Regions from separate parts of the Bacillus sp. N12A5 genome, predicted to be linked through region 1. Evidence: riboswitches for the same ligand, from Rfam matches in the RefSeq annotation. Region 1 holds a riboswitch; the other holds the start of a gene.

Region 1 (16,449 bases):
GAATTTGACTATGCAGGAACGCAAGCCTGTCTTGCTTTGAAAGAAGAAGGTTATGAAGTCATCCTTGTCAACTCAAACCCTGCCACGATCATGACAGATACAGAAATGGCTGACCGAGTTTACATCGAACCGCTCACACCTGAATTCCTGACACGAATCATCAGAAAAGAACGCCCAGATGCTATTCTTCCCACTCTCGGTGGCCAAACCGGTTTGAATCTTGCGGTTGAGCTTTCAGAAAGAGGCGTCCTGGCAGAATGCGGCGTTGAAGTTCTCGGCACAAAGCTGTCTGCGATTCAGCAGGCTGAAGACCGTGACTTGTTCAGAACACTAATGAATGAGCTGAATGAACCGGTGCCTGAAAGCGAGATCATCCACTCTCTGGAAGAGGCGGAAAACTTCGTCAGCCAAATCGGTTTCCCTGTCATTGTCCGCCCTGCATATACATTAGGCGGAACAGGCGGAGGCATCTGCTCGAATGAAACCGAATTGAAAGAAATTGTTGAGAGCGGCTTGAAATTAAGCCCTGTGCATCAATGTTTGCTTGAAAAAAGCATCGCCGGCTATAAAGAAATCGAGTATGAAGTCATGAGAGACAGCCAGGATCACGCCATTGTCGTTTGTAACATGGAAAACATTGATCCAGTCGGAATTCATACTGGAGACAGCATTGTTGTCGCACCGAGCCAAACGCTCAGCGACCGCGAATATCAGCTCTTGCGGAATGTATCGTTAAAGCTGATTCGCGCACTTGGAATCGAAGGCGGCTGTAACGTACAGCTCGCTTTAGATCCAGACAGCTTCCAATACTACATTATTGAAGTAAACCCGCGTGTCAGCCGTTCATCTGCCCTTGCATCAAAAGCGACGGGATATCCGATTGCAAAGCTCGCTGCTAAAATAGCTGTCGGCCTTTCATTAGATGAAATGATGAACCCGGTGACAGGAAAAACATACGCAGCATTTGAACCGGCTCTTGACTATGTCGTATCTAAAATTCCGCGCTGGCCGTTTGATAAGTTTGAATCAGCAAACAGAAAGCTCGGCACGCAAATGAAAGCGACAGGAGAGGTCATGGCGATCGGCCGCACGCTTGAAGAGTCATTGCTGAAGGCTGTACGTTCACTGGAGGCAGACGTGTATCATCTCGAATTAAAAGACGCAGCTGATATTTCCAATGAGCTTCTTGAAAAACGAATTAAAAAGGCCGGTGATGAACGCTTATTCTACTTAGCTGAAGCGTACAGAAGAGGTTACACAGTAGAAGAGCTTCATGAATTTTCCGCTATCGATGTCTTCTTCCTGCATAAGCTGTTCGGAATCGTACAGTTTGAAAAAGAACTGAAGGCGCATGCGGGCGATACGGATGTGCTGAGACGGGCGAAAGAACTCGGATTCTCTGATAAGTACATCAGCCGTGAGTGGAAAATCAAAGAATCGGAGCTTTACAGCTTGAGAAAACAAGCGGGCATCGCGCCGGTATTCAAAATGGTGGATACGTGCGCGGCAGAATTTGAATCAGAAACACCATACTTCTACAGCACATACGAAGAAGAAAATGAGTCTGTCGTTACGGATAAGAAAAGTGTGATCGTACTTGGCTCCGGTCCGATTCGAATCGGCCAGGGTGTTGAGTTCGACTACGCAACTGTTCACTCTGTGTGGGCCATTAAACAAGCAGGCTATGAAGCCATTATTGTCAATAACAACCCGGAAACCGTTTCAACAGATTTCAGTATCTCAGACAAGCTGTACTTTGAACCGCTTACGATTGAAGATGTTATGCACATTATTGACCTCGAACAGCCGATGGGCGTTGTCGTACAATTTGGCGGACAAACAGCGATTAATCTTGCTGACGAGCTTTCTGCACGCGGAGTGAAAATTCTTGGGACTTCATTAGAAGATTTAGATCGTGCGGAAGACCGGGATAAATTTGAACAAGCGCTTGGAGAACTTGGTGTTCCGCAGCCGCTTGGCAAAACAGCGACATCAGTTGATCAGGCAGTAAGCATCGCGAGTGATATCGGCTATCCGGTACTTGTGCGCCCTTCCTATGTGCTTGGCGGCCGGGCGATGGAGATTGTGTATCATGAAGAAGAACTGCTTCATTACATGAAAAACGCAGTCAAAATCAATCCGCAGCATCCTGTATTAATTGACAGATATCTAACGGGGAAAGAAATTGAAGTGGATGCAGTATCTGACGGTGAAACAGTTGTCATACCGGGAATCATGGAGCACATTGAACGTGCAGGCGTTCACTCCGGGGACTCAATAGCTGTTTATCCGCCTCAGTCTCTCACAAATGATATTAAGAAAAAAATTGAACAATACACGATCGCACTAGCTAAAGGATTGAACATTGTCGGTTTGCTCAATATTCAATTCGTCTTATCACAAGGCGAGGTGTATGTGCTTGAAGTGAACCCGAGATCAAGCAGAACTGTACCGTTCTTAAGCAAAATTACGGGTATCCCAATGGCGAATCTCGCAACCAAAATCATTCTCGGTCAAAAGCTGGCTGCGTTTGGCTATACAGAGGGCCTTCAGCCTGAACAGCAAGGTGTATTTGTCAAAGCGCCGGTCTTCTCCTTCGCCAAGCTGAGAAGAGTGGACATTACGTTGGGGCCTGAAATGAAATCAACAGGTGAGGTCATGGGGAAAGATTCGACCCTTGAGAAGGCCCTCTATAAAGCCTTGATTGCTTCAGGCATTCAAATTCCAAACTACGGTTCCGTGCTCTTAACAGTAGCTGATAAGGACAAAGAAGAAGGGCTTGCTATCGCAAAACGGTTCCACGCGATCGGCTACAACATTTTAGCGACGGAAGGAACGGCAGGCTACCTGAAAGAAGCTTCCATTCCAGCGAAGGTCGTCGGAAAAATCGGCCAGGACGGCCCGAACTTGCTTGACGTCATCAGAAATGGAGAAGCACAGTTTGTCATCAATACGCTGACAAAAGGAAAGCGGCCGGCTAGAGACGGATTTAGAATCAGACGTGAATCAGTAGAAAACGGTGTTGCCTGCTTAACATCTTTAGATACGGCAGAAGCGATATTGCGAGTGCTGGAAAGCATGACATTCCGTGCTGATCAAATGCCGGCAGTCAACACAAATCAGGAGGCGGCAGTCACTATATGAAGAAAGCGTATTTGACAGTATGTTCTAACCAGCAAATTGCAGACCGGGTGTATCGAATGGTTCTGAAAGGGGAGCTTGTCCAAGGGTTTACAACCCCCGGACAGTTCCTTCATCTAAAAGTGAGCGAAGCGGTTACGCCTCTTTTGAGAAGACCAATCAGCATCGCCGACGTCAACTTTGAAAAAAATGAAGTGACCATCATTTATCGAGTAGATGGGGAAGGAACAAGGCTCTTGTCGCTGAAGCAGCAGGGAGAGCTTGTGGATGTCCTCGGGCCTTTGGGAAACGGCTTTCCTGTCAATGAAGTCCAACCCGGAAAGACGGCTTTGCTGGTAGGAGGCGGTGTAGGTGTGCCGCCTCTCCAAGAGCTGTCGAAACGCTTGAACGAAAAAGGGGTAAAGGTCATACACGTTTTAGGATTCCAATCGGCAAAGGATGTCTTTTACGAAAAAGAATGCCGGCAGTACGGCGACACATATGTGGCAACAGCTGACGGAAGCTACGGGGAAACCGGGTTTGTCACAGATGTCATAAAACAGAAGAATCTGGAGTTTGACATTCTCCTCAGCTGCGGGCCGACACCGATGCTGAAGGCATTAAAACAGGAATACGCCCATAAAGAAGTTTACCTGTCCATGGAGGAACGAATGGGCTGCGGTATCGGCGCCTGCTTCGCATGTGTGTGCCATACAAATGAAAGTGAGACATCCTACGTAAAAGTATGTCTTGACGGGCCTGTATTTAGAGCTCAGGAGGTGGCGCTGTAATGCTAGAGGTGAAGTTGCCGGGACTTAATTTGAAAAATCCGATCATTCCTGCATCAGGCTGCTTTGGTTTTGGTAAAGAGTTTGCCCGTTTTTATGATTTGTCTTGTCTCGGTGCAATCATGATTAAAGCTACGACAAAGGAGCCTCGCTTCGGGAATCCGACCCCTAGGGTAGCTGAGACTGGCGCTGGAATGCTCAATGCGATCGGTCTGCAAAATCCGGGGCTTGAAAGCGTCTTGCAAAATGAGCTGCCTTGGCTTGAGCAGTTTGATACGCCGATCATTGCCAATGTCGCAGGTTCTCAAGTTGAGGATTATGTTGAAGTTGCAGAGCATATCAGCAAAGCGCCTAATGTTCATGCTCTTGAATTGAACATTTCCTGTCCAAATGTGAAAACAGGCGGAATCGCTTTCGGCACAAACCCTGAAATGGCTGCTGATTTGACAAAAGCGGTAAAAGAGGTTTCAGATGTGCCCGTTTATGTAAAGCTTTCACCGAACGTGGCAAATATCACAGAAATTGCATCAGCGATTGAAGAGGCTGGAGCGGACGGTCTTACGATGATCAACACATTAATCGGCATGAGGCTTGATTTAAAAACAGGCAAGCCGATATTAGCGAATAAAACAGGAGGACTTTCCGGCCCTGCTGTGAAGCCGGTTGCCATTCGCATGGTGTATGAAGTCAGCCAGGCGGTCAATATCCCGATTATCGGAATGGGAGGCGTGCAGACGGCTGAAGATGCACTGGAGTTTCTTCTCGCGGGAGCAAGCGCGGTCGCTGTCGGAACAGCAAACTTTGTGAATCCTTTTGCATGTCCGGACATTATTGAACAGCTCCCTGCTGTTTTGCGCCAATACGGCTATCAATCAATTGAAGAATGCATCGGAAGGAGCTGGAATTATGAAAAACAACCTGCCCATCATCGCGCTTGATTTTGCATCAGCTGAAGAAACACTTGCATTCTTAGCGCCTTTTCAGCAAGAACCGTTATTTGTAAAGGTTGGAATGGAGCTTTTTTATCAAGAAGGGCCATCTATCATTACACAACTAAAAGAAAGAAATTGCGAGCTGTTTTTAGATTTAAAGCTTCATGACATCCCGACCACTGTAAACAAAGCGATGAAGCGCCTCGCCGGTCTCGGAGTCGACCTCGTCAATGTTCATGCGGCCGGAGGCAAAAAAATGATGCAAGCAGCTCTGGAAGGCTTAGAAGAAGGGACGCCGGCCGGAAAAAAACGCCCGTCACTTATCGCGGTCACCCAGTTGACAAGCACATCTGAACAAATCATGAAAGCTGAATTGCTGATCCAAAAGCCTCTGATCGACACGGTTGTGCACTACAGCAAATTGGCGGAAGAAAGCGGCCTGGATGGAGTGGTCTGCTCGGTTCATGAAGCAGAAGCCATTTATCAGGCGGTATCGCCTTCATTTCTGACTGTCACTCCGGGCATCAGGATGTCAGAGGACGCTGCGAATGACCAAATCCGTGTAGCGACACCTGCAATAGCGAGAGAGAAAGGGTCATCAGCGATTGTAGTAGGCCGCTCGATTACAAAAGCGGCAGACCCAGTAAAAGCCTATGAAGCTGTCAGACTCGAATGGGAGGGAATCAAATCATGAAACAAATCATCGCAAAACATCTATTAGACATCCAAGCTGTATTTTTACGCCCGAACGAGCCATTTACATGGGCAAGCGGCATATTATCGCCAATCTACTGTGACAACCGCCTTACGCTATCTTTCCCGGAGGTCAGAAATGATGTCGCCTCAGGCATCAGCAAGCTGATCGAAGAGCATTTTCCTGAAGCTGAAATGATTGCGGGAACAGCAACTGCCGGTATTCCTCATGCTGCTCTGGCGGCTGACCGATTGAATCTTCCGATGTGTTATGTAAGGAGCAAGCCGAAAGCACACGGGAAAGGCAATCAGATTGAGGGGGCTGTTCAAGAAGGCCCAAAAACGGTCGTCATTGAAGACTTAATCTCAACAGGAGGCAGCGTGCTTGAAGCTGCGGCAGCTTTACAAGCGGCTGGCTGTGAAGTGCTTGGTGTCGTCTCGATCTTTACGTACGGGCTGCCTAAAGCACAGGAAGCGTTTGCGAAGGCGGAACTGCCATACTACTCATTAACTGATTATGATACTTTGACAGAGGTCGCCCTTGAAAACGGAAATATTCATTCGGACGATCTAGAAAAGCTTAAAACGTGGAAACAAAATCCCGAGTCAAAAGATTGGTTTAAAAAATAAAAAATAAATTTTAGTGATGTACAGGGGCGTTAAAGCCTTGCTGTACTTGAAAACAGGCCATCCGGCCTGTTTTTTTATTAATCCTATAAAAAAAGTCGGGTTGACTTATGTTAGAATTGTGCTAAAATTTACTACAAATCTAAAAACTTATCAAGAGCGGCTGAGGGACTGGACCTATGAAGCCCGGCAACCTGCACAGTGTGTAAGGTGCTACTTCCAGCAAAATGAATTCCATTTTGAAAGATAAGGGCGCCATGCAGTTCCTGTCTTTCTTTCCGCCGGATTGAAAGTTTTTTATTTTAAGAGGAAAAAAGGCTGTTTGCATAACACAGCCCGCATCACATTACAATTTGGAAAAGACAACCGGCAGAAAGCTACTGTTTGTTTGTCTCCGAAAGGAGGAAAGAAGAAATGTTAACGTACGATAATTGGGAAGAACCAACCATTACATTTCCGGAAGACGATCCTTATAAAGGAGCGCTGTCAGTTTTAAAGTGGGCATACGGCCATTACGGCAATCAGCTAGTTTATGCCTGCAGTTTCGGAATTGAAGGAATCGTTTTGATTGATTTAATTTATAAAGTGAAAAAAGACGCAGAGATTGTGTTTCTTGATACAGGACTTCATTTTAAAGAAACCTATGAAACGATTGAACGGGTAAAAGAGCGCTATCCGGGCCTTAACATCATCCTGAAAAAACCAGATCTGACCCTTGAGGAGCAAGCCGAAGAATACGGTGACAAACTGTGGGAAAGAGAACCGAATCAGTGCTGCTATCTGAGAAAGGTCGTTCCTTTAAGAGAGGCGCTTTCTGGACATCCGGCCTGGCTTTCCGGCCTGCGCCGCGATCAAGGGCCGAGCCGTGCCAATACGAATTTCTTAAACAAAGATGAAAAATTCAAATCAGTAAAAGTATGTCCGCTTATCCATTGGACTTGGAAAGACATTTGGAGATACACATCTCGTAATGAGCTGGACTACAATCCGCTTCATGACCAAGGATATCCAAGCATTGGCTGCGCGCCTTGCACGGCTCCTGCTTTTACTGCAGAGGATTTACGCTCAGGCAGATGGAATGGTATGGCGAAAACAGAATGCGGACTGCATGAATAAGGAGCTGCAAAATGGAACTAGCCGCTATTTTATTTAGCTTGTTTTTCGCAATGAATATTGGTGCAAGCGGCGCTGCGGCTTCGATGGGAGTTGCTTACGGCTCTGGAGCCATCAAAAAGAAAACCTACGCTTTGATCATATGTGCAGTTGGTGTGCTGGCCGGGGCGGTCATTGGCGGAGGCGAGGTTGTAAAAACCATCAGCTCCGGCATTATCCCCGAGCAGACGATTACACTGCCGATTGTTTGCATCATTATTGGAGCCGCTGCGCTGTCGCTCTTTACGGCTAATCTGCTCGGCATTCCTTTGTCGACAAGTGAAGTAACAGTCGGCGCGGTTGTCGGAGTGGGAGTGGCTTACAAAGTATTGTTTGTGAACAATCTTCTGGTCATTGTGGCGTTTTGGGTTTTTGTCCCGCTGTTTGCTTTCGGCTTTACCTATTTGGTTTCAAAGCTGTTTAGTTTTTTAAAGATTGAAATTAAGTCTGCTAAAAAGCAAAAAATCCTCGGCATTGTTTTGTTAGTTGCCGGATTTTTCGAAGCATTCTCTGCCGGCATGAATAACGTGGCCAATGCTGTTGGCCCGTTGGTAGCGGCGGGTGTGCTTGATGTCGCAAAGGGAACTTTGTACGGGGGAGCTTTTGTTGCTCTTGGCGCGCTGTTATTAGGCCGGCGTGTGTTAGAAACAAACGGAAAGAAAATCACGAGATTCTCAAAAGGGGAAGGCATTCTCTTATCCGGTACAGGAGCGGGTCTGGTGATCATCAGTTCAGTATTTGGGATGCCGGTGCCCTTGGCGCAAGTCACGTCATCGTCTATTATCGGAATAGGCATGGCCAAAAACGGTCCGAACGTGTTCCATAAACAGGTTGTTCAAACGATGCTGAAGGTATGGATTGTATCGCCGTTTTTATCTTTATCGATTTCTTATCTGCTTGTATCATTGTTTTTAAAAGCGGATTATTATTCAATCTTTATCATGGTAAGCGTGCTTTTAGCGGCGGGCGGTGCGGTCAGCCTGACGAAGGCCATACGTAAAGAGAGACGCTCTGTCCACGAACAAGGCGGGGGAATCTGATCATTAATCTGAGTAATTTTATATGTTAAATAGGAGGAGATGGATAGTATGAGCTTAGCACCACACGGAGGAACATTAGTAAGCAGAGTAGATGAATCGTATAATGTAAGCAGTATTCAAAAAGAAATCGAACTTGATTTGATTTCTTTTGCAGATTTAGAATTAATCGGAATCGGTGCGTACAGCCCAATCGAAGGTTTCTTTAATGAAAAAGATTACGTATCTGTTGTCGAAAACATGCGTCTTTCTTCCGGTGTTGTCTGGTCTCTTCCGATCACGCTTCCGGTGAACGCGCAAAAAGCAGCGGAACTGTCAGTCGGTGAAACGGTCAAGCTGACGTATGAAGGAGAAACATACGGTGTTATCCAAATTGAAGACCTGTATGTGCCTGACAAACAAAAAGAGGCTGTTAATGTGTATAAAACGGATGATCAGGAACACCCGGGTGTTAAAAAGCTGTTCAGCCGCGGCGATACATATGTCGGCGGACCGATCACATTGATTAAAAAAGCTTCAAAACAGTTCCCAGAGTTTACGTTCGAACCGGCGGAAACAAGACGCCAGTTTGCGGAAAAAGGCTGGGAAACCATTGTCGGTTTCCAAACAAGAAACCCTGTTCACAGAGCGCATGAATATATTCAAAAAACTGCTCTTGAAACAGTAGACGGCTTGTTTTTGAACCCGCTGGTAGGCGAAACAAAATCTGATGACATTCCAGCTGATGTTCGCATGGAAAGCTACCAGGTGCTTCTTAACAATTATTACCCGAAAGAGCGCGTATTTCTCGGTGTCTTCTTAGCGGCGATGCGTTATGCAGGGCCGAGAGAAGCAATTTTCCACGCGCTTGTCAGAAAGAACTACGGCTGCACGCATTTCATCGTCGGCCGCGATCACGCAGGTGTAGGTGACTATTACGGAACATACGAGGCACAGGAGCTTTTTGATACTTTTAAACCTGAAGAACTCGGCATTACACCGCTGAAATTCGAGCACAGTTTCTTCTGTGAAAAATGCGGAAATATGGGAACAGCGAAAACTTGCCCTCATGGCCGAGAGCATCACGTCATTTTATCAGGCACGAAGGTAAGAGGCATGCTGAGAGACGGTGTGCTGCCTCCTGCAGAATTCAGCCGCGCAGAGGTCGTAGAAGTGTTAATCAGAGGGATGAAGAAAAAAGAAGAAGCAGGTGTATCTTAAGGGGGACTGGCAGTGACAAATCGTGATATCGTATGGCATGAAGCCTCTATTACAAAAGAAGAATATCAGAAAAAAAACAAGCACAAAAGCTCCATTCTCTGGCTGACAGGATTAAGCGGTTCGGGCAAATCAACCATTGCCAATGCCGCTGCGAGAGAATTGTTTGAGCAGGGCTATCAGGTGATTGTGCTGGACGGGGATAATATCCGTCACGGCTTAAATAAAGACCTTGGGTTTTCTGATGAAGACCGAAAGGAAAACATCCGCCGAATCGGAGAGGTGGCAAAGCTTTTTGTTCAGCAGGGCACAATTGTCATTACTGCTTTTATCTCACCTTTCCGCGAGGACAGAGAACAGGTACGCCAGCTTGTAGAAGCAGGCGAATTCCATGAGGTATACATTAAATGCGACCTAGATATTTGTGAACAAAGAGATCCGAAAGGGCTCTACAAAAAAGCAAGAAACGGGGAAATTCCGTTCTTCACTGGAATCGATTCTCCTTATGAAGAGCCGGAAGCACCGGAACTTGTTCTTGATTCAGGACAGCATGACCGTGAAGCGTGCAAAAACCAGCTGATCGAGTTTGTCAAACAGCAATTGAGCTAAATATGATCTGCTGTGTTCTTCTCAGATGCCGGAATGCAAGCGAGAATAACATCACAGCGAATGTTCTGGAAGAACTCGAATAGATCGGGGGAAATACGATGGGGAAAGTATATATTGTAGGAGCGGGTCCCGGTGATCCTGATCTGCTGACAATTAAAGCGCTGAAAGCCATTAAAAAAGCTGATGTCATCTTATACGACAGATTAGTAAATAAAGAGATTTTACAATATGCCAAAGAGCAAGCAGACCTGATCTACTGCGGGAAGCTTCCAGATTTTCATACGATGAAGCAAGAAACCATCAATCGGTTTCTTGTAAAGTATGCGCAAAAAGGGAAAACCGTTGTCAGACTGAAAGGCGGAGACCCTTTTGTGTTCGGCAGGGGGGGAGAAGAAGCGGAATGTCTCTCTGAAAACGGAATTCCGTTTGAAATCATCCCAGGTATTACGTCAGGAATTGCGGCAGCCGCTTATGCCGGGATTCCTGTTACTCATCGGGATGCGGGCTCTAACGTCGCTTTTGTAACGGGTCATTATAAAAAAGAAGAAGATTTTGAGGAAAAGTGGAAAGCGCTGGCCACGGGAATTGATACACTTGTCATCTATATGGGTATCAAAAACGTGAAGCAAATCGAAAAAAAACTCCTTGAAAACGGGCGAGACGGTTCTACGCCTGCAGCCTTTATTCACTGGGGAACAACGGACAAGCAAAAATCTGTTTTTTGTACAGTTGACACCCTTTCAGAAACAGTGATAAAAGAAGACATTAAAAATCCGAGTTTAATTGTCATTGGAAATGTTGTAAATTATCACTATAAGCTGGAATGGTTTGAATCTGAACTGAAAAAACAAGATTTAAGCGAGGCGTTGTAAAATGAAACAAGCAATTTTATATGTCGGTCACGGCAGCCGGGTAAAAAAGGCGCAGCAAGAAGCCGCCGCCTTCTTGGAAGGATGCAAGGCGCACATCTCTGCGCCTATACAGGAAATCAGCTTTTTGGAGCTTCAGGAGCCGACAATTGAGACAGGGTTTGAAGCATGTGTAAAGCAAGGCGCCACTCATATTGCAGTGGTGCCTCTGCTTCTTTTAACAGCTGCCCATGCAAAACATGATATACCGGAAGAAATTGCGCATGTTGCATCCCGATATCCTTCAGTCCGCATTTCATACGGAAGGCCGATCGGAATTGATGAGGAAGTAGTCAAAGCTGTATATCATAGAATAAAAGATATAGGTGTTCCGTATGAAAATGCCAGAGTCGTGCTTATCGGGAGGGGCAGTTCCGATCCCGCTGTAAAAAGAGACGTAACCGGCATTGCCAATCTTCTTCAACACATGATTCCGGTCAAGGAAGTCATCCCGTGCTTTTTGACAGCATGTGGCCCGAATTATAAAGAGATTTTTTCAGAGCTTAAAAAAGATGACGGCATGACAACCTTTGTTGTTCCCTATTTGCTCTTTACAGGTATGCTGATGAATGAAATAGAGCGAGAGGTTCAGGTATTAAAAGCTGAAAATCCGAATGTCTACCTCTCTTCCTATATCGGTTTCCACCCCCATGTGAAAAACGCATTTTTAAACCGTGTGAGAGAAACCGCCGCAAACCATGAGGGGCAATTTGATTTTGACGGAGATTCATATGCTTCCGCTGCACATTAGCCTGGAAAAGAAAAAGGTTGTCATTGCGGGGGGCGGCACCATTGCTCTCAGAAGGCTGAAAACGGTACTTTCTGAGGGAGCTGATATTACGCTTGTCAGTCCAGATGTTGAACCGGAAATCAAGGAGTTGGCAGACAACCGCCGCATCAGATGGGCCAGCCGCACGATTGAAAAAGAAGACTATCTCGATGCTTTTTTGATTATTGCCGCGACGGATAATGCGGCAGTGAACAAAGAAATTGCTCAAACCGCTTCACCTTTTCAGCTTGTCAATTGTGTCAGTGAAGCTGAGCTTGGCAACGTGTACATGCCGAAAATCGTAAAAAGAGGGCATGTTACGGTGTCTGTTTCTACAAACGGAGCCAGTCCAAAGCATACAAAGGAACTGGCTGGAAAAGTGGATGAGCTGATTGACGGCAATTTTGTTGCTGAAGTTGACAGGCTTTATCAAGTGAGAAGAAAGAAATAAGCCAGAGCATTCAATGCTCTGGCTTTTCTTTATGGATTCAGCTTTTTTTCAGCTTGATGACAGTATCAGCATCAGGTGTGACAAAGACGGTGTGCTGGCTGTCATAGGTGACGAAGCCGGGCTTCGCGCCGTTCGGTTTTTTGACATGCCTGATTTTTGTATAATCTACAGGCACTGAACTTGAATCTTTAGCTTTCGAATAATAAGCTGCAATTGTCGCGGCTTCAATGATTGTTTGCTCATCCGGTTCGCTGCTTCTGATCACAACGTGGGAGCCGGGAATATCCTTCGTGTGAAGCCAAATGTCATCTCTGGCTGCTGCTCTTGTCGTTAAATATTCATTTTGTCGGTTGTTTTTACCTACTAAAATCGTCAAGCCCGAAGAGGATTCATATGTTTCTAAAACAGGGTTGTGCGGTTTTTGTTTTTTCTGTCCTTTTTGCTGCTTAGGGCGTAAATATTTACCCTCCACAAGCTCCTCCCTGATTTCGCTGATATCTCGAGGAGAGGCGGACGAAAGCTGCTGAATCAGCTGGTCAAAGTATTCGACCTCTTCCTGTGCCAGCCTGATTTGCTCCTCAACAACTGCGACTGAATTTTTCGCTTTCTGATACCTTGTGAAGTAGGCCTGTGCGTTTTCGGAAGGCGTTTTGTTCGGGTTTAAAGGAATGGTGATGGTTGGACTTTCTTCATCGTAATAGTTGATAACCTCAGCCTGCTTATCACCTTTTTTCAGCATATATAAATTAGCAGTTAAAAGCTCCCCGTATAGCTGAAATTCCTTCGCCTGTTCCGAATACTCCAGTGTTTTCTCTAGTTTTTTGATTTTGTTGGCATTCTTCTTCCGTTCATTGACAACAAACCGTTCAAGGTCCTGGGCCTGCTGCTTAACCCGGTCTCGTTCAGCTTTTCCAAAATAAAAACGGTCAAGCAGCTCACTTAATGAATCAAACCGGCGCGCTTCGCCATTTAGATGAGTCAGCTCCAGCAGATAAAAATAGTCCTTTCCGCTTACAGTCGTAATGTTGGGAATAAAGCGGTGCTCTTTTACTTCAGCAAACAGTTCTAGCAGTGCTTTTGGCAGTGTGACTTTGTTGGTCAGGCCCGCTCTGTGAACCGCTTCTTTGGCAAAAAGCGGAGACACACCCGAAAAGTGGTCGACAATTTGTTTATCCAGCCTTCCTTCTTGAAAACTGAGATGACGTAAAATATCGTCTTCTGTCGCCTCAAGCGGTGAGATTTTGTCCTGGGCCGGCGGAAGCTTATAGCCGTAGCCGGGCAGTACAGTACGGTAGCTGTTCATTGACGGTGATAAATGCTTAAGCCCGTCGATGATCACATTTTCTGCAGCGTCTGTCAAAATGATATTGCTGTGGCGGCCCATAATTTCTACATAAAGCTTTCGAACGGTTTCATCGCCAATTTCGTTCCGGCTTTTAATATGAAAAATCATAATGCGGTCTAAGCCGGCCTGTTCAATTTTCTCAATAAATCCGCCTTCGATATGCTTTCTCAGCAGCATGCAAAACATTGGCGGTTCGCTTGGGTTTTCATAAGCTTGCGTCGTGATATGCACCCGTGAATAGCTCGGGTGTGCCGATAATAATAGTTTTTGGTTTTTTCCGTTGGCACGGATGTGAAAAATCACATCGTGTTTATATGGCTGATGGACTTTTGTAATTCGCCCGCCCATCATTTTCTCATTAAGCTCGTGTGTCATTCCGTATGTAAACATGCCATCAAACGACATATCAAAACACCCTCTCATTCTTCCTGCATTCGATAATTATAGCATGAAATGGGACGAGTCAGAATAAGCATGCTTATAGAGTGATATCTCTATATGAGCGCAGGGGAGTGGACGAGCGGAATGAAGTTTCATGAAATGGGACAAACAGATTTACTAGAGGCAACCAACACGTCCATGAAACAAGGATTAACAGAAAAAGAGGTGAAAAAACGCCTCGATAAGCATGGACCAAACGAGCTGCAAGAGGGAAAAAAAACATCAGCGCTTCTTTTGTTTTTGGCGCAGTTCAAAGATTTTATGGTGCTTGTGCTTCTGGCGGCAACGTTAATCTCAGGATTTCTTGGCGAATACGTAGACGCGGTTGCGATTATTGCGATTGTGTTTGTGAATGGCATACTCGGTTTCTTTCAAGAAAGGCGTGCTGAGCAATCTCTTCAGGCTTTAAAAGAGCTTTCAACACCACATGTTATGGCGCTCAGAGAAGGAAGCTGGACAAAGGTTCCTTCTAAGGAGCTTGTGCCGGGTGATATTGTGAAATTTACAAGCGGGGACAGGATTGGTGCAGACGTTCGAATTGTCGAAGCGAAAAGCCTTGAAATAGAAGAATCAGCGCTGACCGGGGAATCAATCCCAGTTGTGAAGCATGCCGATAAATTGAAAAAACCGGATGTTTCACTCGGCGATATTACGAATATGGCATTTATGGGAACCATTGTGACCCGCGGCAGCGGTGTCGGAGTCGTCGTTGGCACAGGAATGAATACGGCAATGGGGAAAATTGCCGACATGCTGGAATCGGCAGGAACACTGTCAACCCCGCTGCAAAGAAGACTGGAGCAGCTTGGAAAGATTTTAATTGTTGTTGCGTTGCTTTTGACCGTACTTGTCGTTGCTGTCGGTGTCATTCAGGGGCACGATCTGTACAGCATGTTTTTAGCGGGTGTGTCGTTAGCAGTTGCCGCTATTCCGGAGGGACTCCCGGCGATTGTGACAGTGGCGCTGTCGCTAGGCGTACAGCGGATGATTAAGCAAAAATCAATCGTAAGAAAGCTGCCTGCGGTTGAAACGCTTGGGTGTGCTTCTATTATTTGTTCAGATAAAACAGGGACAATGACGCAGAACAAAATGACAGTGACACATGTCTGGTCTGGAGGAAAAACATGGAGAGTAACTGGAGCCGGCTATGAACCGAAAGGAAGCTTCACACTAAACGAAAAAGAGATCAGTGTGAATGAGCATGCGCCGCTTCAGCAAATGCTGCTGTTCGGCGCGCTGTGTAACAACTCCAATATTGAGAGAAGAAATGGCGAATATGTGCTTGATGGAGATCCAACGGAGGGAGCGCTGCTCACCGCAGCAAGAAAAGGCGGTTTTTCAAAGGAATTTGTTGAATCTCATTACCGGGTGATTGAAGAGTTTCCGTTTGATTCTGCACGGAAAATGATGACTGTCATTGTCGAGGATCAGGACAGAAAGCGGTATATCATTACAAAAGGTGCACCGGATGTGCTGATGCAGCGCTCTTCCCGTATTTATTATGACGGCTCAGCGGCACTTTACTCTAATGAGAGAAAAGCAGAAACTGAGGCGGTATTAAGACAGTTGGCCTCCCAGGCGCTCAGAACGATAGCAGTTGCCTACAGGCCGATAAAAGCAGGGGAAACACCGTCTATGGAGCAGGCTGAAAAAGATTTGACGATGCTCGGCCTTTCGGGCATTATTGATCCGCCGCGGCCGGAAGTCAGACAGGCAATTAAAGAATGCCGTGAAGCGGGAATTAAAACCGTCATGATTACAGGCGATCATGTGGAGACCGCGAAAGCGATTGCGAAAGATTTGCGTCTCCTCCCGAAAAGCGGCAAAATCATGGACGGACAGATGCTGAACGAACTTTCCCAGGAAGAGCTTTCTCATGTAGTGGAGGATGTGTATGTATTTGCCCGCGTTTCTCCTGAGCATAAACTAAAAATCGTAAAAGCCTATCAGGAGAACGGGCATATTGTGGCGATGACGGGAGACGGCGTTAATGATGCTCCTGCCATTAAACAAGCCGATATCGGAGTCTCTATGGGCATTACCGGGACAGATGTGGCCAAAGAAGCGTCATCTCTTGTTCTTGTGGACGATAATTTTGCGACGATCAAATCAGCCATAAAAGAGGGCAGAAACATCTATGAAAATATCAGAAAGTTTATTCGGTACCTGCTGGCGTCTAACGTCGGAGAAATTCTTGTCATGCTGTTTGCAATGCTGCTTGCCCTTCCGTTGCCGCTCGTGCCAATTCAGATTTTATGGGTCAACTTGGTGACGGACGGATTGCCGGCAATGGCGCTCGGCATGGATCAGCCGGAAGGAGACGTGATGAAACGGAAGCCGCGTCATCCGAAAGAAGGGGTGTTTGCCCGCAAGCTTGGAT
Region 2 (16,449 bases), on a different contig from region 1:
GCGTGTAGCCTTTTTCTTTCAGCAATGGTTCAGCTTCTTTTAAAATTTCCGCATGCGGTGTTTTCGTCGCTGCTACGACAATTTCTTTCTTGCCTGATTCAGCACCGTTATTCGAACCGCAGGCAGCCATAACTCCTGCAAATACAAGCAGTAATGCACCTAAAAATAGCTTTTTCAATGTAAATCCTCCCTTATCGTTTGTCTATAATATTTGTTATGACATCACCGATGATTTGAATAATAAATACGATGATTAAAATAAACACAGTAGCAACGAAAGTAACATCAGTATTATTAGACTGATATCCTTCTACGTACGCAAGGTTTCCAAGGCCTCCTGAACCGATGGCGCCGGCAATGGCCGTTGAGCCGATCAATGCGATGGCCGTCACCGTAATACCGGAAATCAGAGCCGGCATAGATTCTGGAAGCAGCACTTTGAAAATAATTGTAGACGTTTTAGCGCCCATTGATTTAGCGGCTTCAATGACACCTTTATCCACTTCGCGAAGCGCGATTTCAGCAAGACGCGCGTAAAACGGTGCTGAGCCGATAACCAAGGCCGGCAGCGCGGCGTTTGGCCCTAAGATCGTTCCGACTAAGAACTTCGTAAACCCCAGCAGTAAAATAATTAAAATGAGGAAGGGGATTGATCTGAATATGTTGACAACGGCCGCAATCACTGAGTTGACCGCTTTATTCTGCCAGAGGCTCCCTTTGCTTGTCAGAAAGAGCAGCAAGCCGAGAATCACCCCGATGACAAAGGCAAACAGTAAAGAAATCAGCGTCATATAAAGCGTTTCATATGTCGCATTCCACAATTCAGTTAAATCAACGTTCGGGAAGTATTTTTCAAACATTCGTGATCACCTCTGCTTTCACCTGTTTGTCATTAATAAACCGGATCACGTTTTGCACTTCTTCCTCGTCTCCGTCAATATGGATAAACAGTGAGCCATAAGCTCCATCCTTTGTCTGCGAGATTTTCCCTTGCAGAATATTGACGCTGACATTAAAGTTTCTGATCATCTCTGTAATCAGAGGCTGTTCAGCTGAATCACCGACAAATGTGAGCTGAACCGTTTTTCCTGATGCAGCTTCATCAAGAAGGTGCTGAAGCGTTTCTTTTGTTTCTTCCGGCTCTGTCACCTGCTGAACAAATCGTTTTGTCATGTCTTCCTTCGGATTTTTGAAGACATCGAGTACTTCGCCTTCTTCCACAACCTTTCCGTTTTCCATGACAGCGACTCTGTTGCAGATTTTGCGGATCACATGCATTTCGTGCGTGATCAGCACAATCGTTAAACCGAGTCTTTCATTAATATCGGACAATAGATCCAAGATTGAATCCGTTGTTTGCGGATCTAATGCTGATGTCGCTTCATCACAAAGGAGAACCTTCGGATTGTTGGCAAGCGCTCTGGCGATGCCGACACGCTGCTTCTGCCCGCCGCTCAGCTGAGACGGGTAAGATTTTTCTTTCCCTTCTAAACCTACCAGTTTAATCAGTTCATTGGCGCGCTTGATCCGCTCGCTCTTTTTCACCCCGGCAATTTCTAAAGGAAACATGATATTATCTCTGACGGTCCGCGACCAAAGCAAATTGAAGTGCTGGAAAATCATACTGATTTCATGGCGTGCTTTTCTTAAACCCCGTCCGTTTACTTCATTTATCTTCGTTCCCGCCACTTCCACGGTTCCTGAGGTTGGTTTCTCAAGGCCGTTCAGCAGACGGATTAAGGAACTTTTACCAGCTCCGCTATATCCTATAATTCCAAAAATCTCACCTTTTTTAATGGAAAGCGAGACATTTTGGACAGCATTGACATCTCCATGTTTCGACTTATAAACTTTTGAAACATTTTGAAGATTGATCAAAGCAATCACCTGCCTTAACACTATTCTAAGAAATCTTCCGGGTTTTTCTGCAAAAGAAAAGCCTTTCTGCACACTTGAGCAGAAAGGCTTATATAAAATGCCTTTCTCTCATCTTTCAAAGCTAAACGCTTCGTGTGAATTGGCACCATTTCAACAGCGTTGATGGTTGCCGGGCTTCATAGGGCACTTCCCTCCACCTCTCTTGATAAGAGAAATATATAGTCTTTTTCGTCCGGAAATTCTTAATGTAGAATAGCATGGCGAATGATTAAATGTCAATAAAATAAATGATGTCAACTTTTACTATTATAATAATTTACTATATTTTAATTCTTCAAAATCCTCTGAAAAAAGCCATTCGTCAGCCAAAGTATGGCTTCTAGTTTTAACAGGGCTCTGAATGATCCCTTCACTTTCAAGCTTCCGCTCTGGATCAGGTGCTGAAGGGAAATATCTCCGTGCAGTAAATGAATGATTTCTGTTTGGTTTCCGTAAAAGGTCAGGTTGGACGTTTGGGGCGGAGAAATTTTTTTCATTTCTCCCTGATCGTTTATTGAGACGGTTAAGGCTTCTGTTTCTCCTTGGAAGGTAATGAGCAATGTTGAAGCGCTCAAAAGGGGTTTTAAAAACAGATGCTGATACTCATCTTCTAAAACTTCCGCTTTCTCCATATGTACAACCTCCTATTTGTTGGTCATACATACACATTTCTCTCTCTGCCGCAAGAACCCCTTTATAAAACGAACGACAATTTCATTGGAATATGTTGAGAAATATGTCATAAATGGGATGCAGAAGATGATTTTTGTTTGATCAGCTCATATAAATAAGAAACGGAATGAAACGCATATCCTCTTTCGACCACTTTCCCGCCTTTAAACAGCAGAAAACAAGGGACGCTTTCAATTTGATACGCTTTTGCGAATGTCGGAGAATAATTAACATTGTTTTTATAGAAGGCGACATCAGGCAGCATTTCTTTCACCACTGTCAGCATTTTGCTTGCAAGCTGGCAGGTGCCGCAAAACGGAGTATATAAATATAGGAGATACACATCATCAGCGATGTGCTCAAGCTCGTGTTCTTGGAGTTCTTTCATGCTATACACCTCGGGACTTTCTTTCAAGAAAAATAGTATGGACATTCAGATTCGCGCGCAGCAATACAGAAGCGACATGGTGTCTGGGCGCAGCGGCCACTTCCTTATAGGCTCTGTCGATATGTAAATGGCAGGCTTCGTTAAATTCTCTTTTCAGCTGTTTTCTCAATTTCTCTCCTGATTTATCAGCATCAACTAATATATACACGTCTTTATCGTAAAGTTCGTCAGCCAATTCCTCAAGCTTCAGCTGGCTGATTGTTCCGTTTGTGCAGATAATGCGAACCGGTTCATTCAGGACGCTTTCGATTTTCTCTTTATCTGATTTCCCTTCCACAATCATAACCTTTTCCAGCTCATCCATCTTCATCTTCTTCACCTGCCGCGTCAAATTTGAAACGTTCAGATTGTAAAAGAAGGCAGTGAAATTCACCGCCCACATTAACACCAGCCGTTTTCGTAGTCACAATCCACATATTTTTCGTCGTTTCCTGAGACCACATCGGCTGTCTTATAAAATTTCTCATTTTCAAAGGAATAACCTGACTTAAGCTCATATTCATTCATGCTTGTCATTTGGCCGATCATCTCATTATCATGATATAACGAGAGCCGGCCATTTTGAAAGCGGCCTGTCACATCATTTGTGACATCGAGCTTCTGTTTGCTGAAAGCCATATTGGACACCTCCCCATAACGTTAGCGTGTCCAATTGCCTTTCCAGCTATCCTGTTTTAGTCTTCTTGTGTCATCTCTTCGTATTGCTCTGCTGTCATCAGTTTTTCAATTTCAGAAGCGTCAGACGGTTCAACGACGATCATCCATGCTTTTTCGTACGGTGATTCGTTGACGAATTCCGGACTGTCATCAAGATCTTCGTTTACTTCTACGACAGTTCCGTTAATCGGTGCATAAAGCTCGGATACCGTTTTAACGGATTCTACACTGCCGAATGGCTCGTCCGCTTTGATTTCAGCGCCGACTTCAGGAAGTTCGACAAACACGATGTCGCCTAGCTCAGACTGGGCAAAATGCGTAATTCCGATTCTGGCTTTTTCTCCTTCAACTTTTACCCACTCATGTTCTCCTGAGTAACGCAAATCTTTAGGTATGCTCAATTGAATCCCTCCATTTTTTACAGCACTACAATAAGAAGATACCACACTTTTCAAAAAAAATTTACATTAAGCCCAGTTTTCTTCAAATTGGTCTTCTTTAAAACCAACTGTCACTTTTTCGCCGTCTGTTGTAAGCGGGCGTTTGATCAGCATTCCGTCTGAGGCAAGCAGTTCAAGCTGTTCGTCCTCCGACATGTGATACAGCTTTTCCTTCAGGTTTAGCTCGCGGTATTTCATGCCGCTCGTGTTGAAAAATTTCTTGAGATCCAGCCCGCTTTTTTCATAAAGCGCTTTTAGTTCTTCTTTGCTTGGAGGCTGCTCTGCAATATGTATTTCGTTTATGTCTTTCCCATGCTCTTCAAGCCATTTCTTTGCTTTGCGGCACGTTCCGCATTTAGGGTACCAGTAAAAAGTTAACGACATCTTCTTCCCCCTCAATAAAATAATCGAGGTTATTTTAACACAGTTTGTTTTAAAAACCTAAAACAGTGCTTCTTAAAAAAGCTCCGCACACGCGGAGCTTTTGGACAATCAGACAATATATTTTTCAGCCTCAAAAACGCCCGCTGCCGCTTCGCGTTTTTTCTGAATGATGTTTTTAGGTGTTACGCGCGTCAGCTTGCGCAGAGCGGAAAGCATCATGCGGAGTGAATCTCCTTCTTCCATTGCGATGAGGGACTCCTTCGCATGCGCTTCAATTTCGTTAAAGGCTTCTTGAACGAAAATTTCTGTATACAGCACCTTTTGCGCTGCTTTTTCCTCGCCTTGCGCGGCAATGGCCTTTTCCGTTCTGAGCACGGCTGATTCCATTGCATACACATCGCTGACGATATCCGCGACGTTGACAAGTATTTCTTGTTCGTGATCGATGGCTTTTCCATACTTTTGCGCAGCGAGACCGGCGGCGAACAGGGCGATTTTTTTGGCTTGCTTGACGATATATTTCTCCTGCTCCAATACGCCGCTGCCAGGCTCTTCAGGCATAAGCATCATGAGTTCTTCCTGCAGTGACTGTGCTTTTTCAAATAGAGGCAGTTCGCCTTTGAGCGCTTTTTTCAGGAAGGTGCTTGGCACGATTAACCGGTTGATTTCGTTTGTGCCTTCAAAGATCCGATTGATCCTTGAATCCCTATAGGCCCTTTCTACCTCGTACTCCTGCATAAAGCCGTAGCCTCCATGAATTTGCACGCCTTCATCTACGATATAATCAAGCGTTTCGGAGCCGAATACTTTATTAAGAGAGCATTCGATGGCATATTCGGCAATAGACTTGGCAATTTGCCGTCCATCCTTGAGATCATCAGCCGTAAACTGGCTCATATTGTCTTCAAACAGCCCGACAGTTCTGTATACAGAGCTTTCCATTGCGTACAGCCTTGACGCCATTGTCGCTATTTTTTCTTGTGTCAGCGAAAAGGCTGCAATCGGCGTTTTAAATTGGCGGCGCTGATTTGCGTAGGCCGCAGACAGCTCGATTACCCGCTTGGACGCACCGATTGTGCCAACCGCCAGCTTGTAGCGGCCGATATTTAAAATATTGAAGGCGATGATATGCCCTTTGCCGATTTCTCCAAGCAGATTTTCTTTTGGAACTTCAGCCTGATCCAGAATGAGGGTTCTTGTCGATGATCCTTTGATCCCCATTTTCTTTTCTTCCGGGCCTGTGGATACACCAGGGAACTCTTTTTCTACAATAAAGGCTGAGAATTTTTCGCCGTCCACCTTAGCGTAAACGACAAATACATCAGCAAAGGCAGAGTTGGTAATCCACTGTTTTTCACCGGTTAATACATAATGCGTTCCCGCTTCATTCAGCACGGCTGTTGTTTTTGCTCCAAGCGCGTCAGAACCAGAGCCCGGCTCAGTCAATGCATAAGCTGCGATCTTTTCGCCTGAAGCGAGGCCGGGCAAATATTTTTTCTTTTGCTCTTCTGATCCAAAAAAGACGATCGGCAAGGAACCGATGCCGACATGCGCCCCATAAGAAAGTGAAAAGCTTCCCGCACGTGAAAATTTTTCAGTGATGAGGGCCGAGCTGATTTTATCAAGGCCGAGCCCTCCGTATTCCTCCGGTACATCAGCGCCAAGCAGCCCGAGTTCACCCGCTTTCTTCAACAGCCTGACGGAATGTTCGAATTGATGGTTTTCGATATCATCGATATGAGGGAGAACATCTTGCTCGATGTAATCCTCCGTCGTTTTCGCAATCATTTTATGCTCGTCAGTGAAATCCTCCGGTGTATACATTTGGTCATATGAGACATCCTCGATTAAGAAACCGCCGCCTTTTTGTACTTCAGCCGCTTTTTTCGCCATTTGCTTTTCCCCCTTTAGCATAATTCAAATACACCGGCCGCTCCCATCCCGCCGCCGATACACATTGTAACGACTCCAAATTGCTCGTTTCTTCGTTTCATTTCATGAATCAATGAGAGTGTAAGCTTAGTGCCCGTACAGCCAAGCGGGTGTCCAAGCGCGATTGCGCCCCCGTTGACATTCACTTTTTCTTCATCGATTCCCAGTTCCCTGATGACTTGAATGGCTTGTGATGCAAAAGCTTCGTTCAGTTCAAACAAACCGATGTCCTGCAGTTGAAGCCCCGCAAGCTTCAAGGCACGCGGAATGGCTTCCACCGGTCCGATGCCCATGACTTCCGGCGGCACGCCGCCTACGGCAAAGGAGCGGAATTTGACAAGCGGGGCCAAGCCCAGCGCATCAGCCTTTTCCCGGTCCATCAGCATGACAGCCGCCGCTCCGTCACTCGTCTGGGAGGAGTTGCCCGCGGTCACCGTTCCGTCAACGGAAAAAGCTGGACGCAATGTTGCCAAAATGTCTGCAGTCGTTTGCGGGCGAACACCTTCATCCTGTGAAAACACAAACTGTTTTTCCTGCGGTTTATGGTTGTCTCCGATTTCTGTCACCGTCACTTCGACGGGTACGATCTCTTCTTTAAATTTCCCCTCTGCAAGGGCTTTTGCCGCATTTTGGTGGCTGCGGACGGCAAACGCATCCTGATCCTCGCGGGAAACGCCGTATTTTTTCGCGACTTGCTCGGCTGTGTGTCCCATGCTCATGTAATACTCTGGCGCCTTTTCTGCCAATGCAAGGTTCGGACGGGTCACATGCCCCATCATCGGAACCTGCGACATGGACTCTGCTCCGCCGGCGATCGCTGTATCGTAGGCGCCGAGCATAATCTTTTCTGCCGCATAGGCGATGGATTGAAGGCCTGAAGAGCAGTAGCGATTGACAGTAATTGCCGGGACCGTGTACGGCAGTCCCGCGAGCGCACCGATATTTCTCGCCATATTAAGCCCCTGTTCTGCTTCAGGTGTCGCACACCCGATAATCAAGTCGTCAATATTGCCTTCGTAGCCGCCTGCCCGTTTCAGTGTTTCTTTTACGCAAATCGCTCCCAGATCATCCGGTCGAACGGTGGCCAGTGATCCTTTTTTTGCTTTCCCAACCGGAGTTCTTGCACCTGATACAATGACTGCCTCTTTCATAAGCTCCCTCCTAGTTCCGTAAAGGTTTACCTTTCACAAGCATATGCTGCATTCTCGCTTGAGATTTCGCCTCTCCTGCCAAACTCAAAAACGTTTCTCTCTCGATCTCCAATAAATACTCTTCATCAACCTCTGTACCGAACGGCACTTTTCCGCCGGCAATGACATAAGCAAGTTTTTTCGCGATCTTGAAATCATGCTCAGATATATAGCCGGATAGCTTCATCTGCTCAGCGCCAAGCAAGAGTGCCGCATAACCGGTTTCTCCCGGCACCTTGACCTTTTCTTTTACAGGCGGCCGCCAGCCTCTATCGTATAAAGATGCGGCAAGCTGCTTTGCATCGTGCAGCAGGTGGTCCTGATTCATGCTAGTGTGATCCGTTTCCTTTAAGATGTTCATCTCACGGGCCTCTTGAGCGGAAGCTGACACTTTCGCCATTGCAATCGTTTCAAACGTTTTCATAGCTGCATTCATCGGATCAAGGCCGCGGCGAAGATGGTTGATGTACAGCTCTTTGTTTCCTCCTCCGCCAGGGATAAGGCCGACACCGGATTCCACAAGCCCCATATAGGCTTCGCTTGCTGCTTGGATGCGCGCAGCAGGCAGGCATACCTCCGTTCCTCCGCCGAGCGTCATGCCAAATGGAGCGGCGACAACCGGTTTCGCACTGTATTTGATCTTCATCATCGTTTCCTGGAAACGGCGTATCACAAAATCTACTTCTAAAAAGTTATCATCTTGGACTTCCATTAGGATCATGGCGAGATTCGCGCCGACGCAGAAATTTTTCCCTTGATTCCCGATGACAAGGCCTTTATAGTTTCGCTCTGTTTCCTCTAACGCTTTGTTGATCATTTGAATGATATCGAGGCCGATTGCATTGCTTTTCGAATGAAATTCAAGCAGGGCCACATCATCTCCAAGGTCAATCAGGCTTGCTCCGCTGTTTTTCGCAATCACGCCTTTTGTTTCTTTAAGTGCTTGTAAATGAATCCGTTTTTTGTTTTCTTTCACGGCCCTGTATTCACCGCGGTCATAATAAAATACCGTTCCGTTCTCTTTGATGTAGAAGGTTTCATTTCCTTTGTCCAGCATGTCTTTGACCCAACCAGGTATATCCGCTCCATGCTGTTCAAGCTTTTCCGCCGACTGTCTGAGGCCGATGGCGTCCCACATTTCAAATGGGCCCAGCTCCCAGCCGAATCCCCACTTCATGGCTTGGTCAATTGCATGAATATCATCTGCAATCTCACCAAGCAGTTCAGCTGAGTAAAGAAGGGTTTGAGATGTGATATTCCATAGCAGACTGCCCGCTCTGTCATCCGAGTAAATAAGCGCTTTCATTTTGGATTTTGTGCCTTTTGCCTGTTTTGCTGCTTCCAGTGACGGTGCTTTCATTTTTGACCGCTCGCCATAAGTAAGCGTCACTGGATCAAGCTCATAAATCGTTTTTCCCTCTTTTTTATAAAAGCCTTGGCCGGCCTTGCTTCCGATCCACCCTTTTTCCAGCATATCGTTCATGAAGCCTGGCAAGCGAAACACGTCTTTCTCATTGCCATCCGCTTTGTCATACACATTTCGGGCAACGTGGGCAAATGTATCGAGCCCGACCACATCAAGCGTTCTGAAGGTCGCGCTTTTCGGCCTGCCGATTAGCGGTCCTGTGATCGAATCGACCTCTCCAACCTGATAGCCGCCTTTCAGCATTTCTTGGACTGTGACAAGAAGCCCATACGTTCCGATGCGGTTTGCAATAAAGTTCGGTGTGTCCTTTGCTGTGACAACTCCTTTACCGAGGACATTTTCACCGAAGGATGTCATAAACTCTAAAATATCAGGGTCGGTTTCCTTAATCGGAATGATCTCCAGCAGCTTTAAATAGCGAGCGGGATTAAAAAAGTGCGTTCCAAGAAAATGGGCTTTAAAATCATCCGACCGGCCTTCAGCCATTTCCTGCACGGATATGCCGGATGTGTTGCTTGAGACGATGCTTCCTGGCTTTCGATGTTCATCCACAAGAGCGAAAATCTGCTTTTTGACGTCTAGGTTTTCGACTACGACCTCAATAATCCAATCTGCTTCTTTCAGTTTTTTAGCATCATCCTCCAGATTGCCCGGTGTGATATAGGAGGTATTTTTCGCTGATGTGAGGGGAGCGGGCTTTTGTTTCAGCAGTTTTTTCACCGCCTGCCGGCTCAGCCTGCTGCGCACCTCCGGACTCTCCTTCGTCAGCCCCTTTTTTTCCTCTTCCTTTGTCAAATCGTTCGGCACAATATCTAGCAGCAGGACAGGAATTCCGATGTTAGCCAAATGCGCCGCAATACCGGATCCCATTACCCCCGATCCTAAAACGGCTGCCTTCCGAATGTGTTTGTGCATGAGATATCCCCCTTGAACATTGAATGAATAGTCATTCATTTTTTAGCCAAAAAAAATGAAACCCGTTTCTTCTTTCATCTTAAAAGATTTCCGGTTCGACTTCAATAGCTAATTTGTTATTTTTTTGTATGAAGCCTATAAAAGACGGGAAACTTAAGCCCGGAGGTGAAGGGAATGGTGCGAGAGAAAAAAAATCCGTCTTCAGCGGCAGTCAGCGCAGCGAGCGTAAAGGGAGATGCCGGTCCGACTCAGCATTACGGCGGCGGAAAACGGACGAGTCAAAATCAGCAGTATAAAAAACATAACATGGAACAATCATAATGCAGCTGCTTCCAGCGGCTGCTTTCACTTTTTCAAAATTCCTTTTAGCACAAACGCTGCATTGGCGGGCCGTTCGGCAATTCTTCTCATAAAGTAGCTGAACCAATCCGTTCCGTATGGGACATAGACACGCATTCTATAGCCTTCTTTGGCGAGTTCCTTTTGCCGCTCCGGCCTGATGCCGTATAGCATTTGAAATTCAAATTGCGACGCGGGGATTTGATGTTTGGCGACGAGCTGTTTCGTAAATGCAATGATGTCATCGTCATGTGTGGCGACCGCCGTGTAGTTTCCGCTTAACAGCTGCAGCTTTATTAAGCTCTGAAAATGAAGGTCTGTTCCTTTTTTGTCAGGAAACGCTACAGCCGCAGATTCTTTATAAGCGCCTTTTACAAGTCTGAGATTCGGCTTTAAGTCGCGCATATTTCTGATATCTTCTGCGGCCCGGTACAGATACGCCTGAATGACCGTGCCGAGCTTCTCAAACTCCTGTTTGCATTGCCTGTAAATAGAAAGTGTCTGTTCATAATGAGAATAGTCTTCCATATCAATGGTCACAGCAACATCATATTGCTTTGCAACGGAAAGAATGGCACGCAAATGTGAAAGAGCAAGTTCTTCTGAAAGATCAAGCCCGATTGAGGTCAGCTTAAGTGAAAGCTCTGAATCCAATTGGTGTTCGGCAATGGCCTGAATGGCTTTTTTGCATTCCTCTGCGACTTGATTCGCTTCTTTTTCCGAAGCTGCATACTCGCCCAAATAATCAATTGTGGCGCATAAACCGGATTGGTTTAGCCTTTTGACGGTCTTAACCGCCGATTCAATCGTATCCCCTGCGACAAACCTTCGTGCTCCAAGCCGCGTTCCGTATGCTTTTGCGAACTTGGTAAGTGTTTTATTTTGAGATAAGAATAAAAATACATGTCTCAACATCCGACTCCCTCCTGCCGTCATCTTCAAAATCACCTGTATATAACTCCCAGACTGAAGGAAACTATACATGAACAGAAATCAAAGGAGGATCACAATGGACAATCAGCAGCAATCCCAAATGCCGCCTTCCGTTATTTCGACAAAGGACCATTTGTATCTCAATGACATGCTGAACTGGAATTTGCTCGCGATGAAAAAAGCGCATTTCATGGCGCAGCAGTGCCAGGATCAAACGTTAAAGCAAGAACTCGACCGCGTCGGACACATGCATCATGATCACTATCAAAGAATATTAAAGCACCTGCAGCCAGGCCAGCAGCAGTCCGGCTACATCCAATAAGGAGGCGCCAGAATGAATCAGCAAAATCAAAAAATCAGCAATCCGCAGACACCTGTACCGACAACTTCGGAGATGAATGACAGAGATTTCGTCAATGAACTGCTGACAACAGAAAAATACATGACAACAGCTTATTGCACAGCCTTGCACGAATTTAGCCACGAGTCTCTTTATCAGGATATTCAATCCATTTTTGATGAGTCACAAAAAGCGCAAAGAAAACTGTATGACCTCATGTTCCAATATGGATGGTATTCTGTTAAAGCGGAGGATGCCCAAAAACTGCAGCAGTCTTATCAAAAATTCCAGAAGACCATTCAGCAGCAGTCTCCTTATCAGCAATAAAAATATCAGCAAAAGGGATACGATGTTCCTTCCGGACATCTATCCTTTTTTTGTGTAAAATCAGTTGACTTTTCATTTACGCTTATTTATATTTAATAAGCATTAACTATTTTGTTATCAAAATATATATACAGTGTATGTAACAGAGGGGAAATGAATATGAAGAGTGCGGATCAGTTAATGTCCGATATTCAATTATCGCTTCAGGCGCTCTTTCAAAAGATACAGCCTGAAATGCTAGAAAGCATGGAGAAACATGGTGTCACTCCAGCACAGTTGTTTGTGCTGGCCAGCTTAAAGAAACACGGCAGCCTCAAAATTTCTGAAATTGCCGAGCGCATGGAGGTTAAGCCAAGCGCGGTGACGTTAATGGCAGATCGACTTGAACAAAAAAATCTCATCGCCAGAACACACAACACGAAAGACAGACGAGTGATTGATATCAGTCTTACTGACGAAGGAGACAGAAAGTTCGAGGAGGTTTTGGCGGGCAGAAAAGCGATTATGGCGCGGTACCTTTCCTTCTTGACGGAGGAAGAAATGCGACAAGCGGCGCATATTACAGAAAAGCTCGCACAGGCAGCAGCGGAAACTGATGAAAAGCAAAACATGAAAAGAGGAAACGGATGAAATGAGTAGTGAAGGCAAACAATCAAAACGAACGTTATTAATCACAGGCTTAATTATTGCCATGTTTTTTTCAGCCCTTGACGGTACCATTGTCGGAACGGCCATGCCGAAAATTGTCGGTGATCTGGGCGGTTTGAGCATGATGACCTGGCTGACAACTGCCTATTTGTTAACATCAACAACGATTGTTCCAATTGCCGGTAAACTGGCTGATTTATTGGGACGCCGGATTGTTTATGTATCAGGTTTGATTATTTTTATGGCAGCTTCCGCACTATGCGGAATGGCCAACAACATGACAGAGCTAATTATCTTCCGGGGACTGCAGGGAATCGGCGGAGGCATCATGATGCCGATGGCGATGATTGTTATCGGTGACTTATTTACAGGAAAACAGCGTGCTAAATTCCAAGGGGTGTTTGGCGCGATTTACGGGCTAGCTTCAGTGATCGGGCCGCAAATCGGCGGCTGGATCGTAGACTCGCTAAACTGGAAATGGGTGTTCTATATTAACCTTCCAGTCGGAATTATTGCGGTTATTTTTATTGCCAGAGGATTGCAGGGCCGCCAGCAGACCGGCCCGATCAATTTCGATATCGCTGGTATTTTCACGATGATTGTCGGGGTTGTCAGCCTCCTTCTCGCCTTAAGCTTTGGCGGAAAAGATTATGCATGGGGTTCATGGCAGATCCTTGGCTTGTTCGCTCTTGCACTGATCGGCATTATCAGCTTTATCATCGTAGAATCAAAAGCAAAAGAGCCAATCCTGCCAATGTATTTGTTTAAAAACAGAACGTTTACATTTCTAAACTTGATCGGCTTCTTTATGAGTATCGGCATGTTTGGTGCCATTACATTTGTTCCTTTCTTTATGCAGGGAATTGTCGGTGTAAGTGCGTCTGAATCGGGTACAATTATGACACCGATGATGATTTCTATGATTATTACAAGCATCATCGGCGGCCAGCTTGTTTACAAAATCGGCATTAAACCGCAAATCATTGCAGGCATGCTGGTTATGGCCGGCGGATTCCTGCTGTTAACGACATTGGATCTTGACACGAGCAAGCTTGTCGCTACATCTTTTATGGCGATTATTGGACTGGGAATGGGCCTTGTTATGCCGATTCTAACATTGGCATTACAGGAAAGCTTTTCAAAGGAGGAGCTTGGGGTTGTCACCTCATCCAGCCAATTCTTCCGTTCTATCGGCGGAACATTCGGCATTACCATGCTGGGAGCCGTCATGAATGCAAGATCAGGAAATCTATTAACAGATAAATTGGTGCCGTATTTAGACTCTCTTCCGGCACAGGCAAGCTCGTTTGCCGCCCAGCTAAAGGGTATGATTGATACCAATCCGCAAGGGCTGCTGCAATCACTGTTCAGTCCGGACGCAGTCAAACAAATCCCTGCGGCTTTCTCATCCCATATTGTGCCGATTTTAAAAACATCGTTGATGGATTCGCTCCACAGCGTGTTTTATACGGGCTTGATCTTTATCGCAGTCGGAGCTGTATTCACCTTGTTCTTAAAACCTATCAAGTTATCAAATAAGAAAACGGGAGAACAAGAAAAAGAGAAAGCGGCACAAGCCGTTGAATCACCTTCCCATTAATAGAGCACCCCGCGGGTACCAAACCGCGGGGTATTTTTATTCGATCATCTGAGCCCCTCCATTCCCGAAGGACCAATCCTCATCCTGATTTCCGGCCAGCATGATAAACACATCTTCTTTTCTTACACCAAGCTCGGAATGTAACCGGGCTGCGATTGAGCGGTAAAGCGCTTTTTTCTGTTCAGTTGTTCTTGACTGTTTCAACGTAAAATGAATGTATATCAGGTCATCGGTACGCTCGACATGGAGATAAAAGGGATCATAAAAAAATTCACTTTTTTCATATTGCCTGATGACTTGAAAATAGTCATCTTCCGGCACATTAATTTCTTCGATCATTGATTGGTGGATGGTCCTGCTGAGTTTTTGAAGCCACACTTCGCTTCTCCCCGCCCGCAAATGAATTTGTACAAATGGCATCCCATGCATCTCCTCTCTTTACAGCGTCTGTCCGCTGTCAATTGTGATGATTTGGCCTGTGAGTGATTCCTGTTCGAACAGTGAACAGATCAATTTGGCAATATCATCCGGTTCAGCAATACATCGCAGCGGCAAAGAGCCGATCATGCTTTTCATTTTTTCTTCCCGTCCAGCCCACCATCTTGTTGCAACAGCTCCTGGTGCTACACCGCTCACCCTGATTTCAGGCGCTAAGGCATGGGCCAATGATTTTGTTAAACCGTGCACCGCTGATTTTGACACTGCGTAAGGCATAGATGAGCCCGCCCCTGTTATCCCTGCGATGCTGCCGACGTTTACAATCGCTCCAGTTTTGCTTTTTTTCATGAACGGCGCCACTGCCCGCGCGCAGAAAAACATCCCTTTTACATTGACAGCGTACAGCTCATCCCAGACGTCTTCTGTCGCAGCTTCAAGATCATCCATTGGAATATGCCGTGTGATACTGGCATTGTTGACTAAAACATCAATCGTCCCGTATATTTTCACGATCGATGAACCATGTCCTGCACTTCGCTGTTTTTTGATACATCAGCTTTGATGGCGAAGGCTTGCCCGCCAGCCTTTTTAATCATTTCCACTGTTTCCTCCGCTTCGGATTGCGAACGTGAATAATTCACTGCAACAATCGCTCCGCGTTTAGCCAATTCCATACTGGCTGCTCTTCCGATTCCTGTACCGCCCCCCGTTACGAGAGCTACTTTGTTCATGACCTTCATTGCCGCCACTCCTTGCTGTTGCTTCATATATCTTGCTGATTCCATTGTAATCCAGGTTTGGTGTTACGTATAATGATTGTTAAAGATACTTGATATCATTCAGATTGATAGCAAACGAGCGGAGGAATTCAAAATGGAAAGCGGAGATCTACGTGTGTTTCAAATGGTAGCCCGTGAAGGCTCAATTACGAAAGCAGCCCTGCAGCTTGGCTATGTGCAATCAAATGTCACAGCCAGAATTCAGCAATTAGAAGCTGAGCTGGGCACTACTCTGTTTTTGCGCCATAATCGCGGCATGACACTTTCTGCAAGCGGAAAACTGCTGCTGGACTACGCAAATAAAATTATCGGCCTGATGGATGAAGCGGCTAAAGCACTCTCATCCTCTGTCGAACCAAGCGGGCCGCTTATGATCGGCTCTACTCAGACAACAGCCGCGGTAAGGCTTCCGAAGCTTCTGGCTTCTTATTATGAAGAATATCCAAACGTGCAGCTGTCTTTAACCACAGGGCATACCCAATTTCTCATTGATAAAGTACTTCGTTATGAATTGGATGGCGCGTTTATCGGATGCGAATGCAATCATCCTGAGGTTGAATCCTATCCGGCATTTGAGGAAGAACCAGTGGTTGTTTCGGCTGCTTCCGTGACCGATGTTGAGGAAGCCATCACAAAGCCGATTCTCGTTTACAGCACAGGCTGTTCATATCGAGTAACACTTGAAAAATGGCTGCGCTCCGTCGGCGTCACACAGCCTGTTATTATGGAATTTGGCACGCTTGAGGCGATTATCGGCGGGGTTACAGCAGGTCTTGGCATCTCATTGCTGCCGAGAACGGTTGTGCAGAAACACGAGTCTGAAGGATCAATTCGATTGTACCCGCTGCCTGAAGCCCTCAGACAGATGAAAACGGAATTTATTGTCCGGAAAGATTCGTTTATCAGCAGTGCACTGCGAACCTTTATGGACTCCTTTGCGCCAGATAAAACGGCGGCATCACAAAAAAGCAGTCTGCCGTGATTGGCAGACTGCTTTATTAGCTATTGTTTGTTTCGATGTGCTTCATTTAATTCCTTAATATGCTGAATGATATCTTTAATGC

Evidence for each region. A riboswitch is a leader RNA that binds a small molecule or an ion and turns the genes downstream of it on or off. The one in region 1 is predicted to bind S-adenosylmethionine.
Region 2: linked by a shared signal. The riboswitch ahead of metN (methionine ABC transporter ATP-binding protein MetN) and the one ahead of MOC09_RS05030 (phosphoadenylyl-sulfate reductase) in region 1 are both predicted to bind S-adenosylmethionine.

Annotation. Positions count from the first base shown of each region.
Region 1 is NZ_JALAMR010000003.1:347,671-364,119, reverse strand. It holds gene carB (carbamoyl-phosphate synthase (glutamine-hydrolyzing) large subunit) at 1-3,144, shown strand, start outside; gene pyrK (dihydroorotate oxidase B electron transfer subunit) at 3,141-3,911, shown strand; gene MOC09_RS05045 (dihydroorotate dehydrogenase) at 3,911-4,846, shown strand; gene pyrF (orotidine-5'-phosphate decarboxylase) at 4,815-5,534, shown strand; gene pyrE (orotate phosphoribosyltransferase) at 5,531-6,163, shown strand; SAM riboswitch class I at 6,308-6,413, shown strand; gene MOC09_RS05030 (phosphoadenylyl-sulfate reductase) at 6,575-7,276, shown strand; gene cysP (sulfate permease) at 7,288-8,352, shown strand; gene sat (sulfate adenylyltransferase) at 8,401-9,549, shown strand; gene cysC (adenylyl-sulfate kinase) at 9,562-10,155, shown strand; gene cobA (uroporphyrinogen-III C-methyltransferase) at 10,254-11,027, shown strand; gene sirB (sirohydrochlorin chelatase) at 11,029-11,814, shown strand; gene sirC (precorrin-2 dehydrogenase/sirohydrochlorin ferrochelatase family protein) at 11,795-12,283, shown strand; gene rqcH (tRNA modification protein RqcH) at 12,321-14,033, opposite strand; gene MOC09_RS04990 (calcium-translocating P-type ATPase, SERCA-type) at 14,154-16,449, shown strand, end outside.
Region 2 is NZ_JALAMR010000012.1:109,640-126,088, forward strand. It holds gene metQ (methionine ABC transporter substrate-binding lipoprotein MetQ) at 1-178, opposite strand, end outside; gene metP (methionine ABC transporter permease MetP) at 192-860, opposite strand; gene metN (methionine ABC transporter ATP-binding protein MetN) at 853-1,878, opposite strand; SAM riboswitch class I at 1,984-2,090, opposite strand; gene MOC09_RS14460 (SCP2 sterol-binding domain-containing protein) at 2,205-2,549, opposite strand; gene MOC09_RS14465 (thioredoxin family protein) at 2,657-2,977, opposite strand; gene MOC09_RS14470 (toprim domain-containing protein) at 2,979-3,341, opposite strand; gene MOC09_RS14475 (YusG family protein) at 3,419-3,655, opposite strand; gene gcvH (glycine cleavage system protein GcvH) at 3,712-4,095, opposite strand; gene MOC09_RS14485 (arsenate reductase family protein) at 4,162-4,518, opposite strand; gene fadE (acyl-CoA dehydrogenase FadE) at 4,627-6,411, opposite strand; gene MOC09_RS14495 (acetyl-CoA C-acetyltransferase) at 6,426-7,601, opposite strand; gene MOC09_RS14500 (3-hydroxyacyl-CoA dehydrogenase/enoyl-CoA hydratase family protein) at 7,612-9,981, opposite strand; gene MOC09_RS14505 (YuzL family protein) at 10,156-10,302, shown strand; gene MOC09_RS14510 (proline dehydrogenase) at 10,327-11,235, opposite strand; gene MOC09_RS14515 (hypothetical protein) at 11,330-11,575, shown strand; gene MOC09_RS14520 (spore coat protein) at 11,588-11,920, shown strand; gene mdtR (MarR family transcriptional regulator MdtR) at 12,080-12,550, shown strand; gene mdtP (multidrug efflux MFS transporter MdtP) at 12,552-14,168, shown strand; gene MOC09_RS14535 (tautomerase family protein) at 14,205-14,588, opposite strand; partial or broken gene MOC09_RS14540 (SDR family NAD(P)-dependent oxidoreductase) at 14,607-15,346, opposite strand; gene MOC09_RS14545 (LysR family transcriptional regulator) at 15,480-16,367, shown strand; partial or broken gene MOC09_RS14550 (YusU family protein) at 16,388-16,449, opposite strand, start outside.